DNA from 3 places in the Streptomyces sp. NPDC006476 genome. Region 3 is predicted to be linked to each of the others. Evidence: riboswitches for the same ligand, from Rfam matches in the RefSeq annotation. Region 3 holds a riboswitch; each other region holds the start of a gene.
What was found. Region 3 has a riboswitch for thiamine pyrophosphate ahead of thiO (glycine oxidase ThiO). Riboswitches for the same ligand answer to the same signal wherever they lie in the genome.
Positions count from the first base shown of each region.

Region 1: it holds a riboswitch for thiamine pyrophosphate, as region 3 does, so the genes downstream of both, thiC (phosphomethylpyrimidine synthase ThiC) here and thiO (glycine oxidase ThiO) in region 3, are expected to answer to the same signal.
Region 2: it holds a riboswitch for thiamine pyrophosphate, as region 3 does, so the genes downstream of both, ABZZ74_RS42240 (thiamine ABC transporter substrate-binding protein) here and thiO (glycine oxidase ThiO) in region 3, are expected to answer to the same signal.

Region 1 is NZ_JBEXPK010000025.1:118,427-123,954, forward strand. It holds gene ABZZ74_RS27415 (NADP-dependent oxidoreductase) at 16-954, shown strand; gene ABZZ74_RS27420 (cold shock domain-containing protein) at 989-1,219, shown strand; gene thiC (phosphomethylpyrimidine synthase ThiC) at 1,311-3,107, opposite strand; TPP riboswitch at 3,100-3,289, opposite strand; gene ABZZ74_RS27430 (YibE/F family protein) at 3,361-4,860, shown strand; gene ABZZ74_RS27435 (SsgA family sporulation/cell division regulator) at 4,937-5,374, opposite strand; gene ABZZ74_RS27440 (IclR family transcriptional regulator C-terminal domain-containing protein) at 5,473-5,528, opposite strand, start outside.
Region 2 is NZ_JBEXPK010000066.1:30,056-35,583, reverse strand. It holds gene ABZZ74_RS42255 (SRPBCC family protein) at 44-490, shown strand; gene ABZZ74_RS42250 (hypothetical protein) at 510-809, opposite strand; gene rlmN (23S rRNA (adenine(2503)-C(2))-methyltransferase RlmN) at 902-2,008, shown strand; TPP riboswitch at 2,031-2,138, shown strand; gene ABZZ74_RS42240 (thiamine ABC transporter substrate-binding protein) at 2,135-3,208, shown strand; gene ABZZ74_RS42235 (iron ABC transporter permease) at 3,184-4,866, shown strand; gene ABZZ74_RS42230 (ABC transporter ATP-binding protein) at 4,867-5,528, shown strand, end outside.
Region 3 is NZ_JBEXPK010000085.1:5,707-11,234, forward strand. It holds gene ABZZ74_RS45375 (Rv2175c family DNA-binding protein) at 1-192, opposite strand, end outside; gene ABZZ74_RS45380 (FAD-dependent oxidoreductase) at 257-1,486, opposite strand; gene ABZZ74_RS45385 (hypothetical protein) at 1,518-1,868, opposite strand; TPP riboswitch at 1,922-2,033, shown strand; gene thiO (glycine oxidase ThiO) at 2,031-3,185, shown strand; gene thiS (sulfur carrier protein ThiS) at 3,182-3,382, shown strand; gene ABZZ74_RS45400 (thiazole synthase) at 3,388-4,182, shown strand; gene pknB (Stk1 family PASTA domain-containing Ser/Thr kinase) at 4,301-5,528, shown strand, end outside.

The DNA.
Region 1 (5,528 bases), on a different contig from region 3:
TGACGAGGAGAGCTGATGTCCGCCCGCATGCATGCCGTCGTCCAGTCCGCGTTCGGCGGCCCCGAGGCGCTCGTGTACACGGAGACCGATGTGCCCGAACCCCGGCCGGGTGAGGTGCTGCTCCGCGTCGCCGGTGCCGGGGTCAACCCGGGAGACGCGGTGCTGCGGTCCGGCCGGGTGCCGGAGCTGGTCACCCTGCCGTGGACGCCGGGCAACGACGTGGCCGGGGTCGTCGAGCGGGTCGGTGAGGGCTTGACGCGGTTCGCGGCCGGCGACGCGGTGTACGGCATGCTGGCGGTCGGCCGGCACGGAGCGTACGCCGAGTTCACCGTCGCCCCGGCCGAGGCGCTGGCCCTCGCGCCGAAGAACCTCGATCTGGTGCACGCCGGTGCCGTGCCGCTGGTGGCTGTGACCGCATGGCAGGCGCTGGCCGTGCTGGCGGAGGTCCAGCCGGGCGACCGGGTGCTGATCCACGCGGCGGCCGGCGGCGTCGGGCATGTCGCGGTGCAACTGGCCAAGGAGTTGGGGGCGCACGTCATCGGCACCGCGCGGGCCGCCCGTCACGACCTGCTGCGCCGACTGGGCGCCGACGAACTGGTCGACTACACCACCACCGACTTCCGTACCGCCGTGGCGCCCGTGGACGTGGTCCTCGACCTGGTGGGCGGTTCCTACGGTCCGCACTCCCTCGACGTGCTGCGGCCGGGCGGTCTGCTCATCGGCGCGTCGATCGATCCGGGAACCGACGACCGCCAGGCCGCCGACCGCGGCCTTCGCTATGTCTGGGTCACGGCCGAGCCCTCAGGGGCGCTGCTGGATCACATCACCGAGCGCATCGAGACGGGCCGGCTGCGGGTGATGGTCCAGGACACCTACCCGCTGTCCGAAGCGGCGGCGGCCCACCGCGCGATCGAGACCAGGCAGACGACTGGCAAGATCGTCCTGGTGCCATGACCGCCTTGAGCACACCGTTCCCTGGAGTCAGCGGATGATCGATGCAAGCGTGCGGGTGTGGCATGACGAAGAGGGCTGGGGGATCCTCGACTCCCCGCAGACGCCCGGCGGTTGCTGGGCGCACTTCTCGGCGATCGAGATGGCGGAGTTTCGTTCTCTGTCCGTCGGCCAGGTCGTCGCCCTGGAGTGGGAGGCCGGCGAGCAGGACGGCTGGCACTATCGAGCCGTCCGCGTGGTACTCCCGGACACCGAGTCCACCACCTGACGGACGCCGAGTCCGCGAACTGACGGACGCCGGGTTCCGGAGGACGAAGCGCCGTCCCGGGTCGGTGGCGGGACGGCGCTTACGGCGTTCGTCAGTCGGCGATCGGCAGGTACACCCTGTTCCCGCTCGCCGCGAACTCCTTGGACTTCTGCAGCATCCCCTCCGCGATCTCCTCCTGCGACGCCCCGTCGACCGCCTCACCGCCGAACCGCTCGGTGATGGTGTGGCTGATCTTCATGGAGCAGAACTTCGGCCCGCACATCGAGCAGAAGTGAGCTGTTTTGGCCGGCTCCGCGGGGAGGGTCTCGTCATGGAACTCACGGGCCGTGTCCGGGTCCAGGGCGAGGTTGAACTGGTCCTCCCACCGGAACTCGAAGCGGGCGTCGGACAGCGCGTCGTCCCACTCCTGCGCCCCGGGGTGCCCCTTGGCGAGGTCGGCCGCGTGGGCGGCGATCTTGTAGGTGATGACACCGGTCTTGACGTCGTCCCGGTTGGGCAGCCCCAAGTGCTCCTTGGGAGTGACGTAGCAGAGCATCGCCGTACCCCACCAGGCGATCATCGCGGCACCGATACCGGAGGTGATGTGGTCGTACGCCGGCGCGACGTCCGTCGTCAGCGGGCCGAGGGTATAGAACGGAGCTTCATCGCAGATCTCCTGCTGAAGGTCGATGTTCTCCTTGATCTTGTGCATCGGGACATGCCCCGGGCCCTCGATCATGGTCTGTACGTTGAAACGCTTCGCGATCCGGTTGAGTTCCCCGAGCGTGCGCAACTCCGCGAACTGCGCCTCGTCGTTGGCGTCCGCGATCGAACCGGGACGCAGACCGTCCCCCAGCGAGTACGTGACGTCGTACGCGGCGAGGATCTCGCAGAGCTCCTCGAAGTTCTCGTACAGGAACGACTCCTTGTGGTGCGCCAGGCACCACGCCGCCATGATCGAGCCGCCGCGCGAGACGATGCCGGTCTTGCGGTTGGCGGTGAGCGGGACGAACGGGAGGCGCACGCCCGCGTGGACGGTCATGTAGTCCACGCCCTGCTCGGCCTGCTCGATGACCGTGTCCTTGTAGATCTCCCAGGTCAGCTCCTCGGCCCGGCCGTCGACCTTCTCCAGCGCCTGATAGAGCGGCACCGTGCCGATGGGAACGGGGGAGTTGCGCAGCACCCACTCACGGGTGGTGTGGATGTTGCGGCCCGTGGACAAGTCCATGACCGTGTCGGCGCCCCAGCGGGTCGCCCAGGTCATCTTCTCGACCTCCTCCTCGATGGAGGAAGTGACCGCGGAGTTGCCGATATTCGCGTTGACCTTCACCAGGAACCGCTTGCCGATGATCATCGGCTCGATCTCCGGGTGGTTGACGTTCGCGGGGAGAACCGCCCGACCCTCCGCGATCTCCTCGCGGACGACTTCCGGTGAGACGTTCTCCCGGAGGGCAACGAACTCCATTTCGGGCGTGATCTCGCCGCGCCGCGCATACGCGAGCTGCGTGACCGCCTTGCCGTCGCGGCTGCGCCGCGGCTGGCGCGGCCGTCCCGGGAAGACGGCGTCGAGGTTGCGCAGACCGCCGCGGGGCGATGTGTGCTTGACCCCGTCGTCCTCCGGACGGACGGGCCGGCCCGCGTACTCCTCGGTGTCGCCGCGGCCGACGATCCAGTTCTCGCGCAGCGGGGCGAGCCCCCTGCGGACATCCGTGTCGGTGAGCGGATCGGTGTACGGGCCCGAGGTGTCGTACAGCGTGACCGACTGCCCGTTGGTGAGGTGCACCTGACGGACCGGCACCCGCAGATCGGGGCGCGAACCCTCGATGTACGCCTTGTGCCAGCCGATGGACTTCCCGTTCTCCCCGTCGAACTGCGTGGAGGCAGGCGTGCGTGCGTCCTTGTTGGTCATGAGACCTACTCCCTACGCCGGCATTACCCGGTAACAGGTTCGGCGGTCGACGCAGCGGTTTCCGTCTGCCGACATTTCGTGGGGAACGTCACTCGACTTCGGTGATGTTCCACGTGAAACATCGCTGGGACGGAGGTCAGCGCCCTCTCAGCCCGGTGCTCCGAGCTCCCGCGTGTGCAAAGGTGCCTCCACGCTAGCGTCATATGTGGCGCGGTGAACAGTGCGCCTCTGCCGATGTTGGGATGATCTGCCGGTGACCACGACACACCAGCCCTCGTACCCGCCCCCGGAGCCGCCCCCTGGGCACGACCCGGGATACGGCGGCGCCCATGGGGCCGATGGCCACGAACCCGGTCACGGTCCAGGAGTCCCCGGCGGGCCGGGACACGGGCACGATACGGGCGGCCATGGTGGGCATGGGCCCGATGCGGGCGGCCACAGCGGGCACGGCCACAGTCACAGCCATGGTCCGGCTGCCCCCGTCTCCCAGCATCTGCGCAAGGTCATCGCGGCCATCCTCATCCCGTTCGCCGCCGCCGTGGTCGTCGGACTCGTGGTGCTGTGGCCGGGCGGCGCCCCGTCGCACCAGCGCACCGGAGTGGGCTTCGACCGGCAGACCCAGCAGGCGACGGTCACCAGGGTCGTCTCCGTGAGCTGCAAGTCGGTGAACGCCTCGGGCGGGAGCTCGCTCGGCGACACCTCCACCACCGGGGGTTCCTCCGCCCAGCAGCAGGAGAAAGGCACCTGCAAGAAGGCGACGATCCGGGTCGACACCGGCAAGGACAAGGGCCGTACGTTCACCGAGATCGTGCAGCCCGATCAGTCGCGGCAACTGCACCAGGGCGAGAAGGTGGTGGCCGCCTACGAGCCCTCGGCACCCAAGGACCTGCAGTACTCCGTGGCCGACGTGAACCGACGGTTCCCGATGGCCCTGCTGGCCGGCATCTTCGCGCTGGCCGTGGTGATCGTCGGACGGCTGCGGGGTGTCATGGCGCTGGTCGCGCTGGCCATCAGCTTCCTGATCCTGAACTTCTTCATCCTGCCCGCGATCCTGCAGGGCTCGAATCCGCTGCTCGTGGCGGTGATCGGGTCGAGCGCGATCATGCTGATCGCCCTCTACCTGTGCCACGGGCTGTCGGCCCGTACGTCCGTGGCGGTGCTCGGCACGCTGATCTCGCTGGTGCTGATCGGTTTCCTCGGCTCGCTGTTCATCGGCTGGGCGGCGCTCACCGGGAACACCGACGACAACACCGGCCTGATCCACGGCCTGTATCCGTCGATCGACATGAGCGGTCTGCTGCTCGCGGGCGTCATCATCGGCTCGCTCGGTGTCCTCGACGATGTGACGGTCACTCAGACCTCGGCGGTCTGGGAACTGCACGAGGCCAACCCCTCGACGGGGTGGCGCGGGCTGTACCGCGCCGGCATCCGCATCGGCCGTGACCACATCGCGTCCGTCGTCAACACCCTGGTCCTCGCCTACGCCGGTGCCGCGCTGCCCCTGCTGCTGCTCTTCTCCATCGCGCAGAGCAGTGTGGGCACGGTGGCCAACAGCGAGCTGGTGGCGGAGGAGATCGTGCGCACGCTGGTGGGATCGATCGGGCTGGTCGCCTCGGTTCCGGTCACGACGTTGCTGGCGGCGCTGGTGGTGTCGGCCGACCGACCGTCGCGGGAGACGGCACCGGGCACCGCAGCGGCCGGCATCGCACCGGCTGCGGCCCGCACCGGGAAGGGCCGACGACGCAAGCACTGAGGACGAGGCCCAGGGGTGCACCCGTCGACGGAAGAAGCGTTACTGCGTACCGTTCCGGCCGCCCCCCGCGCAGGCCTCACCCGGTGCTTTGCTCCTCCGCCAGGATGCGGTCCAGCGCCTCGTCCAGATCGGCGTCGAACTCGGCGAGCGCGCCCTCCTGACCGAGCGGCACCAGTTTGTCGGTGCGGTCCAGGAAAGCGATGAGCGGCGCCGTCGACGAACGGAACAGCGCCTGGTCACCGCCCACCTGAAGCCGGATCAGCACCTCGCTCAGCGAGTCCACCTCGGCGGGCGACACCCGCACATCACCCTCACCGCACGGCCTGCCCACCCCGTCGATCAGCAGCTCCCTGCCGAACGCCCAGGTCACCGGGGCATCGCCCGGCAGATGGAAGGTCAGCCGAACGGCATAGGGATCACACGTCTCGTACCCCAGCTCGACCGGGATACGGAAGGAGAGCTCCTCGGAGACGAGGAAGCTCATCATGACCTCTGCCTGTACGGACTCACGCATCGCCTACCCCGTCATATGAAGCCGAATGGCTGGGAATCATCCCCTGACACTGCAGGCATCTTGCTGAAAGTGAGCGACAGATCACAAGGAGTGAGTTTTCAGATACTGATAGAGAGCGCCAGCGACCCCAGCAGGCGCCCGATCTCGTTCTGCA
Region 2 (5,528 bases), on a different contig from region 3:
CCGGTGTAAGCCCTCAAAGGGGATCCCCTGAAAGGAGGGCGTCATGTCCGCCTTCCATGAAGAGATCGACGTCGACCGCACTCCCGAGGACGTCTGGGCGTACGTCATCGATCCCTCCCACATGCCGGAGTGGCAGCTGAGCGCGGTCTCCGCGGAGCGGCTCGACGAGGGCCCGCTGCACACCGGATCCCAGGTCCGGGTCACCCGGCGCATCGGGCGCCGGGAGATGCCGATGACCATGGAGTACACGGAGTACGACCCGCCGCACAGCTTCACCGTGCGCGGTGTCGACGGTCCCATCAGGGGCGAGTTCCACGGCGCGGTGGAGTCGATCGACGACGGCCGCCGGTCCCGGGTGACCATGGACCTCGACTTCGAGGGCCACGGCCTCGGCAAGGTCCTGCTGCCCCTCGTCGTCCGCCCTCAGGTCCGCAAGGAACTGCCGCGCAACGAACGCCTGCTCAAGGACCGCCTGGAGCACACGTCCTAGCGTCGCTTCCCGGCCCTCGCTACGAGGCGCAGACGTCGTTCAGCTCGTCGGCCGCCTTGTCAATCGCACGCGAGTCCGGGTCCTCGCCGGCGAGGACGGCCCTGTTGTAGTCGGCGAGGGCCCGGTCCAGGTCGTTCACCGCCTTGTCGACCTTGCCCTCGCCCGTGTCGTCACCGATCCTGTCGAGGTTCATCTCGATGGTGCCGATGGTGCCGATGGTGCCGATGGTGCCGATGGTGCCGATGGAGTCGCCGGTCCGCGAGGGTCCGCTCGCCGCGGCCTGAGAAGGCTTCGGGCCGGTTCGATGTGAGATCTCCACGACCAGGGAAGCCGCGCCCGTATCTCAGGTGGAGCGGGCTACACCTCAGCTGTCCCGGGTCACCCGATTGGATCTGCGACACTGGTTGGGCCATGCCTAAGCCCGGAGAACTTACTTTCGTCGCCCCCCGCGGAGCTCAGAAGCCGCCGCGGCATCTTGCCGATCTCACTCCTGCCGAGCGCAAGGAGGTCGTTGCCGAGGTCGGGGAGAAGCCGTTTCGTGCCAAGCAGCTGTCGCAGCACTACTTCGCGCGGTACGCGCACGACCCCGCGGAGTGGACCGACATCCCGGCCGCGGCGCGTCCCAAGCTGCGGGAGGCGCTGCTTCCCGAGCTGATGACCGTCGTACGGCATCTGTCGACCGACCAGGGGACGACGCGTAAGACCCTGTGGCGGCTGTTCGACGGGACGCTCGTCGAGTCGGTGCTGATGCGGTACCCGGACCGGGTGACCATGTGCATCAGCTCGCAGGCGGGGTGCGGGATGAACTGCCCGTTCTGCGCCACCGGGCAGGCCGGGCTGGACCGGAATCTGTCGACCGCCGAGATCGTGCACCAGATCGTGGACGGGATGCGGGCGCTGAGGGACGGAGAGGTCCCGGGCGGGCCCGCGCGGCTGTCCAACATCGTCTTCATGGGGATGGGGGAGCCGCTCGCCAACTACAAGCGGGTGGTCGGAGCCATTCGCGCGCTCACCGACCCCGCCCCCGACGGACTCGGGCTTTCGCAGCGCGGGATCACCGTGTCGACGGTCGGGCTCGTGCCCGCCATCCACCGCTTCGCCGACGAGGGCTTCAAGTGCCGGCTCGCGATCTCGCTGCACGCCCCCGACGACGAGCTGCGTGACACCCTCGTCCCCGTGAACACGCGCTGGAAGGTGGGGGAGGTGCTCGACGCCGGGTTCGAGTACGTGGAGAAGAGCGGGCGGCGGCTGAGCATCGAGTACGCGCTCATCCGCGACATCAATGACCAGGCGTGGCGGGGTGACCGGCTCGGGCGGCTGCTCAAGGGCAAACCCGTGCACGTCAATCTCATTCCGCTGAACCCGACCCCGGGCTCGAAGTGGACCGCCTCCCGGCCCGAGGACGAGAAGGCCTTCGTCGAGGCCATCGCCGCGCACGGTGTACCGGTGACCATCCGGGACACCCGCGGTCAGGAGATCGACGGGGCCTGTGGACAGCTGGCGGCCACCGAGCGGTAACCTTTGGCCGTACGTACACCTTCATATCCGACAGGGGAGCGCCACAGCGCTGAGAGTGCGGCAATCGGGCCGCAGACCCTCTGAACCTCGCCCAGGTCATTCTGGGTAGGAAGTTCGGTCATCACCGTGAACACCAAGAAGTACTGTGCTGCCGTCGTCGGCCTCGGCATGCTCACGCTGTCCGCGTGCGGCTCCTCAGGCGGCGGTTCCTCCACCGACTCCAAGACCGTCACCCTGGTCAGCCACGACTCGTGGGCCGTCTCGAAGAGCGTCCTCGCCGACTTCGAGAAGCAGTCCGGCTACAAGGTCCACGTCCTCAAGGACGGTGACGCCGGGCAGGCCGTCAACAAGGCCATCCTGACGAAGGACAACCCCCAGGGCGACGTCTTCTTCGGCGTCGACAACACCCTGCTCTCCCGGGCCCTCGACAACGGACTGTTCCAGTCGTACGAGGCGAAGGGCTCCGAGGGGATCAAGCCGCAGTACCGGGTGGACCAGGACAAGCACCGGGTCACGCCCATCGACTCCGGCGACATCTGCGTCAACTACGACAAGGCCTACTTCAGCAAGCACAGGCTGACCCCGCCGCAGTCCTTCGACGACCTGGTCAAGCCCGAGTACAAGAACCTCCTCGTCACCGAGAACGCCGCCACCTCCTCGCCCGGCCTCGGCTTCCTGCTCGGCTCCGCGGCGAAGTACGGCGACGACGGCTGGCAGGGCTACTGGAAGAAGCTCAAGGCCAACGGCGTCAAGGTCGTCGACGGCTGGGAGCAGGCCTACAACGAGGAGTTCTCCGGCTCGGCCGGCGGCAAGAAGGCCAAGGGCGACCGGCCGCTCGTCGTCTCCTACGCCTCCTCGCCGCCCGCGGAGGTCGTCTACGCCGACCCGAGGCCGAAGACCGCGCCGACCGGAGTGTCGTACGGCACCTGCTTCCGGCAGATCGAGTACGCGGGACTGCTCAGCAACGCGGACAACAGCAAGGGCGGCAAGGCGTTCATCGACTTCCTGGTGACCAAGGAGTTCCAGGAGGACATGCCGCTCAACATGTTCGTCTACCCGGTGATCGAAGGGGCCGCGGTGCCCAAGGAGTTCACCGAGTACGGTCCCGCCGCCAAGGACCCCGAGACGATGGCGCCCGCGAAGATTGCCGCCAACCGTGACCAGTGGGTCAAGTCGTGGACGTCACTCGTACTGAAGTAGTAACCCGCCCCTCCAGGGCCAGGGTCCGACGCGGGAACGCGGCGCGGCTCGGGCTGCTAGCCCTGCCCGTCGCGTTCTTCGCGCTGTTCTTCGCCTGGCCCGTCGCCGCGATCGTCGCGCGCGGGCTGAAGGTCGACGGGGTGTGGCGGTTCGGGCGGATCGCGGACGTCGTCACCCAGTCCGACATCCGGCACGTCCTGTGGTTCACCACCTGGCAGGCGCTCGCCTCAACAGCGCTCACCCTCCTGGTCGCCCTCCCCGGCGCCTACGTCTTCGCGCGCTTCGAATTCCCGGGCCGACAGGTGCTGCGGGCCGTCGTCACCGTCCCCTTCGTCCTGCCGACGGTCGTCGTCGGAACCGCCTTCCTCGCGCTCGTCGGACGCGGCGGACTGCTCGACGAGTGGTGGGGCGTACGGCTGGACACGACCGTGTGGGCCATCCTGCTGGCGCACGTCTTCTTCAACTACGCGGTCGTCGTACGGACCGTGGGCGGGCTGTGGGCGCAACTGGACCTGCGGCAGGAGGAGGCCGCGCGGATGCTGGGCGCGTCCCCGCTGCGCGCCTGGCGCAGGGTCACCCTGCCCGCCCTCGCGCCCGCCGTGGCCGCCGCCGCGCTGATGGTGTTCCTCTTCACCTTCACCTCCTTCGGCGTCGTCCAGATCCTCGGCGGCCCCACCTTCTCCACCCTGGAAGTCGAGATCTACCGGCAGACCTCCGAGATCTTCGACCTGTCCACGGCCGCCGTGCTCACGATCGTCCAGTTCGTGGCCGTCGGCGCGATCCTCGCCGTGCACGCCTGGACGGTACGGCGGCGGGAGAGCGCCCTGCGGCTCGTGGACGCGTCCGTGACGGCCCGGCGGCCGCGCGGGGCGGGCCAGTGGGCGCTGCTGGCCGGTGTCCTCGTCACCGTCGCCGTCCTGCTCCTGCTGCCGCTCGCCGTGCTGGTGCAACGGTCGCTGGACGCGCCGGACTTCCGCTACTACCGGGCGCTGACGAGCGAGGCCGGCGACACCTTCCTCGTCCCGCCGATCGACGCCATCGGCAACTCGCTGCAGTACGCCCTCGCCGCGACCGCCATCGCCGTCGTGATCGGCGCTCTGGCCGCCGCGGCCCTCGCCCGCCGGGACGCCGGACGACTGGTGCGCGGCTTCGACGCGCTGCTGATGCTGCCGCTCGGCGTCTCCGCGGTGACTGTCGGTTTCGGCTTCCTGATCGCCCTCGACAAGCCCCCGCTGGACCTGCGCCAGTCCTGGATCCTGGTGCCGCTCGCACAGGCACTGGTGGGCGTGCCGTTCGTCGTGCGGACCATGCTGCCGGTGCTGCGGGCCGTGGACGCCCGGCTGCGGGAGGCGGCGGCCGTGCTCGGGGCCTCGCCCTGGCGGGTGTGGCGGGAGGTCGATCTGCCCCTGGTGCGGCGGGCGTTGCTGGTCGCGGCCGGGTTCGCCTTCGCCGTGTCGCTGGGGGAGTTCGGGGCGACCGTGTTCATCGCACGACCAGACAACCCGACCCTGCCGGTCGCCGTGGCGCGGCTGCTCGGGCGGCCCGGCGACCTCAACTACGGCCAGGCGATGGCCCTTTCGACGATCCTGATGGTGGTGTGCGCGGTGGCGCTGCTGGTGCTCGAGCGGCTCCGTACCGACCGGACCGGGGAGTTCTAGATGCTGCTGAGCCTGGAAGAGGCCACCGTCCGCTTCGGCGCGCGGGCCGTGCTCGACGCCGTCGGCCTCGAGGTCGCCGAGCACGAGGTGGTGTGCGTGCTCGGGCCCAGCGGCAGCGGCAAGTCCACGCTGCTGCGGGCGGTGGCCGGGCTGCAACCGCTGGACGCCGGGCGGGTGTTGCTCGACGGCCGCGACCAGGCCGGTGTGCCCGCGCACAAGCGTGGGGTCGGCCTGATGTTCCAGGACCACCAGCTCTTCCCGCAGCGGGACGTGGGCGGCAACGTCGCCTTCGGCCTGCGGATGCACGGGGCGCCGAGAAGCGAACAGCAGGAACGCGTGCGGGAGTTGCTGGATCTCGTCGGGCTGCCCGGCGCCGAGCGGCGGGCCGTGGGCGCACTGTCCGGCGGTGAGCAGCAGCGCGTGGCGCTCGCCCGGGCCCTCGCGCCCCGGCCGCGGCTGCTGATGCTGGACGAGCCGCTCGGTCAGCTCGACCGCTCGCTGCGGGAGCGGCTGGTCGTCGAACTCCGGGAGCTGTTCGGCCGGTTGGGCACCACCGTGCTCGCCGTGACGCACGACCAGGGCGAGGCCTTCGCGCTCGCCGACCGGGTCGTGGTGATGCGGGACGGACGGATCGCCCAGTCCGGTACGCCGCTGGAGGTCTG
Region 3 (5,528 bases):
CTGCTCGGCCCCGTCGATGAAGGCGGCGGGGACGTGCAGCGCGCGGTTCTCACCTCGGCGTACGGCGATGAGCTGGCCCTCCTTGACCAGCTGCCGGACACGCGTCACCTCGACGCCGAGCATCTCGGCGATGTCGGGCAGGGTGAGCCAGGCGGGGACGAGAGCATCGATCTTTGCGTCAATCTCGGTCACGGGATTAAGCGTGCCATCCAGGACTGACAGTCGGAAGTCGGGGCCGTCCGACCAGGGCGGCGGATCAGGCCGTGGCAGCCTTGAGCGGGCGCGTCGGGTCGGCGAGGAGCTGGGGGTCCATCGGCGTGGCCGCCTCGATCAGGCGTCGGCCCTGGGCCAGGTCCCGGGGCCTGCCCACGGCCAGCAGGGCGATCAGACGGGTCTCGCGCAGCCAGCAGACGGACCAGGACGGGCCCGAGGGGTCGCCGCGCCACAGGGTGGCGTCCGCGGAGGTGTGGTGGCCGGCGTACTGGACGAAGCGGCCGAACTGTTCGGACCAGAAGTACGGCACCGGGTCGTAGACGGCGGGCGGCGCCCCGGTGGCCGCGGCGATGATGTTCGCGGCGACCGTGCGCGGGCCCTGGAGGGCGTTGTCCCAGTGGTGGACGAGCAGGCGCTCGCCGTACCGGCCCGAGGGGAACGAGGCGCAGTCGCCGACGGCGTGCACGTCCGGTGCCGAGGTGCGCAGGTAGGCGTCGGCCACGACCTCGCGGTGGGCGCCGAGTTCGATGCCGGAGCCGGTGAGCCAGCCGGTGGCGGGGCGGGCGCCGATGCCGACCACCACCGCGCCCGCGGGCAGCCGCGAGCCGTCGTCGAGGACGACCTCGCCGGGTTCGACGCGCTCCACGCGCGCGTGGGTGCGCAGCACGGCGCCGGCGTCCTCGTACCAGGCGGCCATCGGCGCGGCCACCTCGGCGGGCAGTGCGCCCGCCAGCGGCCGGTCGGCAGCCTCCACGACGGTCACCGAGCAGCCGGCCTCGCGCGCGGCGGTGGCGAACTCGGCGCCGATCCAGCCCGCGCCGACGACCACGATGTCGTGCTGCCGGGCGAGCACCGGCCGCAGCCGCTCGGCGTCGTCCAGGGTGCGCAGCAGGTGCACGCCGGGCACGCCCTCCGCGCCCGGCAGCCGGACGGGTTCGGCGCCGGTGGCGAGGACCAGGACGTCGTACGGGACGGGCCCGGCCTCGGTGTCCAGTTCGTGGTCGTCCGGGCGCACGCCGAGCGCCTCACGTCCCAGCTGGAGTTCGATGCCGAGCGCCTCGAAGTCGACGTCGAAGGCGGAGCCCTCCGACTTGCCGAGCAGGACGGCCTTCGACAGCGGCGGGCGGTCGTAGGGCTGGTGGGGCTCGGCACCGATCAGGGTGACGGTGCCCCCAAAGCCCTGTTCGCGCAGGGCGACGGCGGTCTGCACACCGGCCATGCCCGCGCCGACCACGACCACCCGTCGCTGTGACTGCGTCGTCTGCTCGCTCACCTGATCACCATAGACACTGACTATCCGTCAGTCAGCGGTCGTGTTGAGTGACCTGCTCCACAACACTGGTCCCGCGGCCCGGCTGCGACTCCCACTCCCAGGTCTCCTCCAGCCGCAGCCGGCCGTCCGGCAGTCCGACGACCGTGGACACGCAGTGCCCCGAGGCCGTCGTCCCGTCGTTCCTGAGCTGCACGTACCGGAAGTCGAGCCGGTCCCCCGACCGGGTACCCACCAGATGCCCGCGTACGACGTCGCCGCCGGCGTACTCGGCCCAGATCTCCCCGTCCCGCTCGTGGTAGGTGAAGCGGGTGCCGGTACCCACCTGACCTGGGGCCTGGTCGGCGACGGGGGCGAGGACGAGGCCGTCCAGCGAGCGGGGCACGGCGGGAGGCTCCCTTACAGAGGCGTCGGGGGTCGGGCTAGGGTGGCCACCGTACAAGCACTCGCGGGAGCCCGGACGCACCGGGCTGAGAGGGAGGCTGGCGGCCTCCGACCGTACGAACCTGATCCGGGTCATGCCGGCGAAGGGAGGGGCTGGACGCCCATGCCGTCACGTACGTCAGACGTCCTCGTCGTCGGGGGCGGGATCATCGGCCTGGTCACGGCCTGGCGGGCCGCACAGCGCGGGTTCGCGACCGCCGTGGTGGACCCGGAGCCGGGCGGCGGGGCGGCCCAGGTGGCCGCCGGGATGCTGGCCGCCGTCACCGAACTGCACTACGGCGAGCAGACCCTGCTCGGCCTCAACCTGGAGTCGGCGCGGCGTTACCCGGACTTCGCGGCCGAGCTCGGCGAGCTCACCGGGGACGACCTCGGTTACCGCCGGTGCGGCACCCTCGCCGTCGCCCTGGACGCCGACGACCGCGCCCACTTGCGCGAACTGCACGCCCTGCAGCGGCAGTCGGGACTGGAGTCCGAGTGGTTGTCCGGGCGCGAGTGCCGGCGCCTGGAGCCGATGCTCGCACCGGGCGTGCGCGGGGGGCTCCGGGTCGACGGCGACCATCAGATCGACCCCCGGCGCCTGGCACGCGCGCTGGTGGCCGCGTGCGAGCACGCGGGCGTGGTCTTCCACCGCAGCTGGGCCGAGCGGCTGAGGGTCGCGGGCGAGCGGGCCGCCGGCGTCACCACGGCCGACGGCACCGAGCTGGGCGCGGGCCAGGTCGTGCTGGCCGCCGGCAGCCTCAGCGGACGGCTCCCGGGCGTCCCGGACGACGTCCTGCCGCCCGTACGGCCCGTGAAGGGACAGGTGCTGCGGCTGGCCGTGCCGAAGCGGTACGCGCCGTTCCTGAGCCGCACCGTGCGCGCCATGGTGCGCGGCAGCAGCGTCTACCTGGTGCCGCGCGAGAACGGCGAGCTGGTCGTCGGCGCGACCAGCGAGGAGCTGGGCTGGGACACCACGGTCACCGCGGGCGGCGTGTACGAACTGCTGCGCGACGCGCACGAGCTGGTCCCCGGCATCACCGAACTGCCGCTGACGGAGACCCGCGCGGGCCTGCGCCCCGGCTCCCCCGACAACGCGCCGCTGCTCGGGCCCACACAGCTGCCGGGCCTGCTCCTGGCGACCGGCCACTACCGCAACGGCGTGCTGCTCACGCCGGTCACCGGCGACGCGATGGCGCACGTCCTGACCACAGGTGAACTCCCCGACGAGGCACGTCCGTTCACCCCGAGGCGCTTCGCGCGCGTGGAGCAGCCGGTATGAACGTCTCCGTCAACGGGGAGCCGCGCGAGTTCGCCCCCGGCACGGCTCTTGACACCGTCGTGAAGACCCTCACCCCGGCGCCCTCCGGCGTGGCCGCCGCCCTCAACGAAACCGTCGTCCCGCGCGCGCAGTGGCCGTCGACGTCCCTCTCCGAGGGGGACCGCGTCGAGGTCCTCACCGCCGTCCAAGGAGGCTGACCCCCATGGCCGACGACCCTCTTGTCATCGGCGGTACGTCCTTCTCGTCCCGCCTGATCATGGGCACCGGCGGCGCCCCCAGCCTGGAGGTGCTCGAGCGGGCCCTGGTGGCGTCCGGCACGGAGCTGACGACGGTCGCGATGCGCCGGGTGGACCCCTCGGTGCACGGTTCCGTGCTGTCCGTCCTGGAGAGGCTCGGCATCCGCGTGCTGCCGAACACGGCGGGCTGCTTCACCGCCGGAGAGGCCGTGCTGACCGCCCGCCTCGCGCGTGAGGCACTCGGCACCGACCTGGTCAAGCTCGAGGTGATCGCCGACGAGCGCACCCTGCTGCCGGACCCGATCGAGCTGTTGGACGCCGCCGAGACCCTCGTCGACGACGGCTTCACCGTGCTGCCGTACACCAACGACGACCCCGTGCTCGCCCGCCGTCTGGAGGACGTCGGCTGCGCTGCGGTCATGCCGCTCGGTTCGCCCATCGGCTCCGGGCTCGGCATCCGCAATCCGCACAACTTCCAGCTGATCGTCGAGCACGCGCGTGTGCCGGTGATTCTGGACGCGGGCGCCGGTACGGCCTCGGACGCGGCGCTCGCGATGGAGCTGGGGTGCGCGGGCGTGATGCTCGCCTCGGCGGTGACACGGGCGCAGGAGCCGCAGCTGATGGCCGAGGCGATGAAGCACGCCGTGGAGGCGGGCCGGCTGGCGCGGCTCGCGGGGCGGATTCCGCGCCGCCACTTCGCCGAGGCGTCCTCCCCGGCCCAGGGCCTCGCCCGACTGGATCCCGAGCGCCCCGCCTTCTGAACAGACGTTCGAACGAATCCGGACGCCGGTGCGAGGTCCGTCACAGCTCGGCTGCAGTAACGCCCCGATGGAACCCGAACCAGAGGCCCTGTCCGTCACGGCTCGTACACTCACCTGCGTGGATACGACCCTTCAGGACCCTCTGGTCGGGCAGGTGCTCGACGGGCGCTACCGCGTGGACGCGCGGATCGCGGTCGGCGGGATGGCCACGGTCTACCGGGCCCTGGACACCCGCCTGGACCGCGTGCTCGCGCTGAAGGTGATGCACCCCGCGCTCGCGGCCGACGGCTCCTTCGTCGAGCGGTTCATCCGGGAGGCGAAGTCGGTCGCCCGTCTGGCCCACCCGAACGTGGTGCAGGTCTTCGATCAGGGCACCGACGGGTCGTACGTCTATCTCGCCATGGAGTACGTCGCCGGGTGCACCCTGCGTGACGTGCTGCGCGAGCGCGGGGCGCTGCAGCCGCGCGCCGCTCTGGACATCCTGGAGCCGGTGCTGGCCGCGCTCGGCGCCGCGCACCGGGCCGGGTTCGTGCACCGGGACATGAAGCCGGAGAACGTGCTCATCGGGGACGACGGCCGGGTCAAGGTCGCCGACTTCGGGCTGGTGCGGTCCGTGGACACGGTCACCAACACCACCGGCACCGTCCTCGGCACCGTCTCCTACCTGGCGCCGGAGCAGATCGAGCACGGCACGGCCGACCCGCGTGTCGACGTGTACGCCTGCGGTGTCGTGCTGTACGAGATGCTGACCGGCGACCGCCCGCACGACGGGGACTCCCCCGCCACGGTCCTCTACAAGCACCTCCACGAGGACGTCCCGCCCCCGTCGGCGGCCGTCCCGGGGCTGCCGTACGAGCTGGACGAGCTGGTCGCGGCGGCCACCGCGCGCACGGCCGGCCTGCGTCCGTACGACGCGGTGGCGCTGCTCGCGCTGGCCCGTGAGGCGCGTGCCGGGCTCGGCGACGACCAACTGGACGCGATGCCGCCGCGGGCGCTGGCGGCGGAGCACCGGGACATCTCCGAGGACCGTACGAGCGTCATCCCGCGCGCGCTGACGACGCCGCACCCGATGCCCGCCGGCGGCGACGGCACGGGGCCCGAGCTGCACCGCACCAGCCGGCTGGAGAGCCCTCCGCCGCTGCCGCCCCGCAGGGGCGCGCGGGGCCGGCGCGGGCCGCTGGCCATCGTCGTGGCCGTGCTGCTGATCCTCGGGGTCGGCACGGGCGTGTGGTACATCAACTCCGGCCAGTTCACGAAGGTCCCGCCGGTGCTGGCCAAGACCCGGGCGCAGGCGGAGCGGCAGCTGAGCCACGCCGGGCTGGACCTGGGGAAGGTCGAGCACGCCT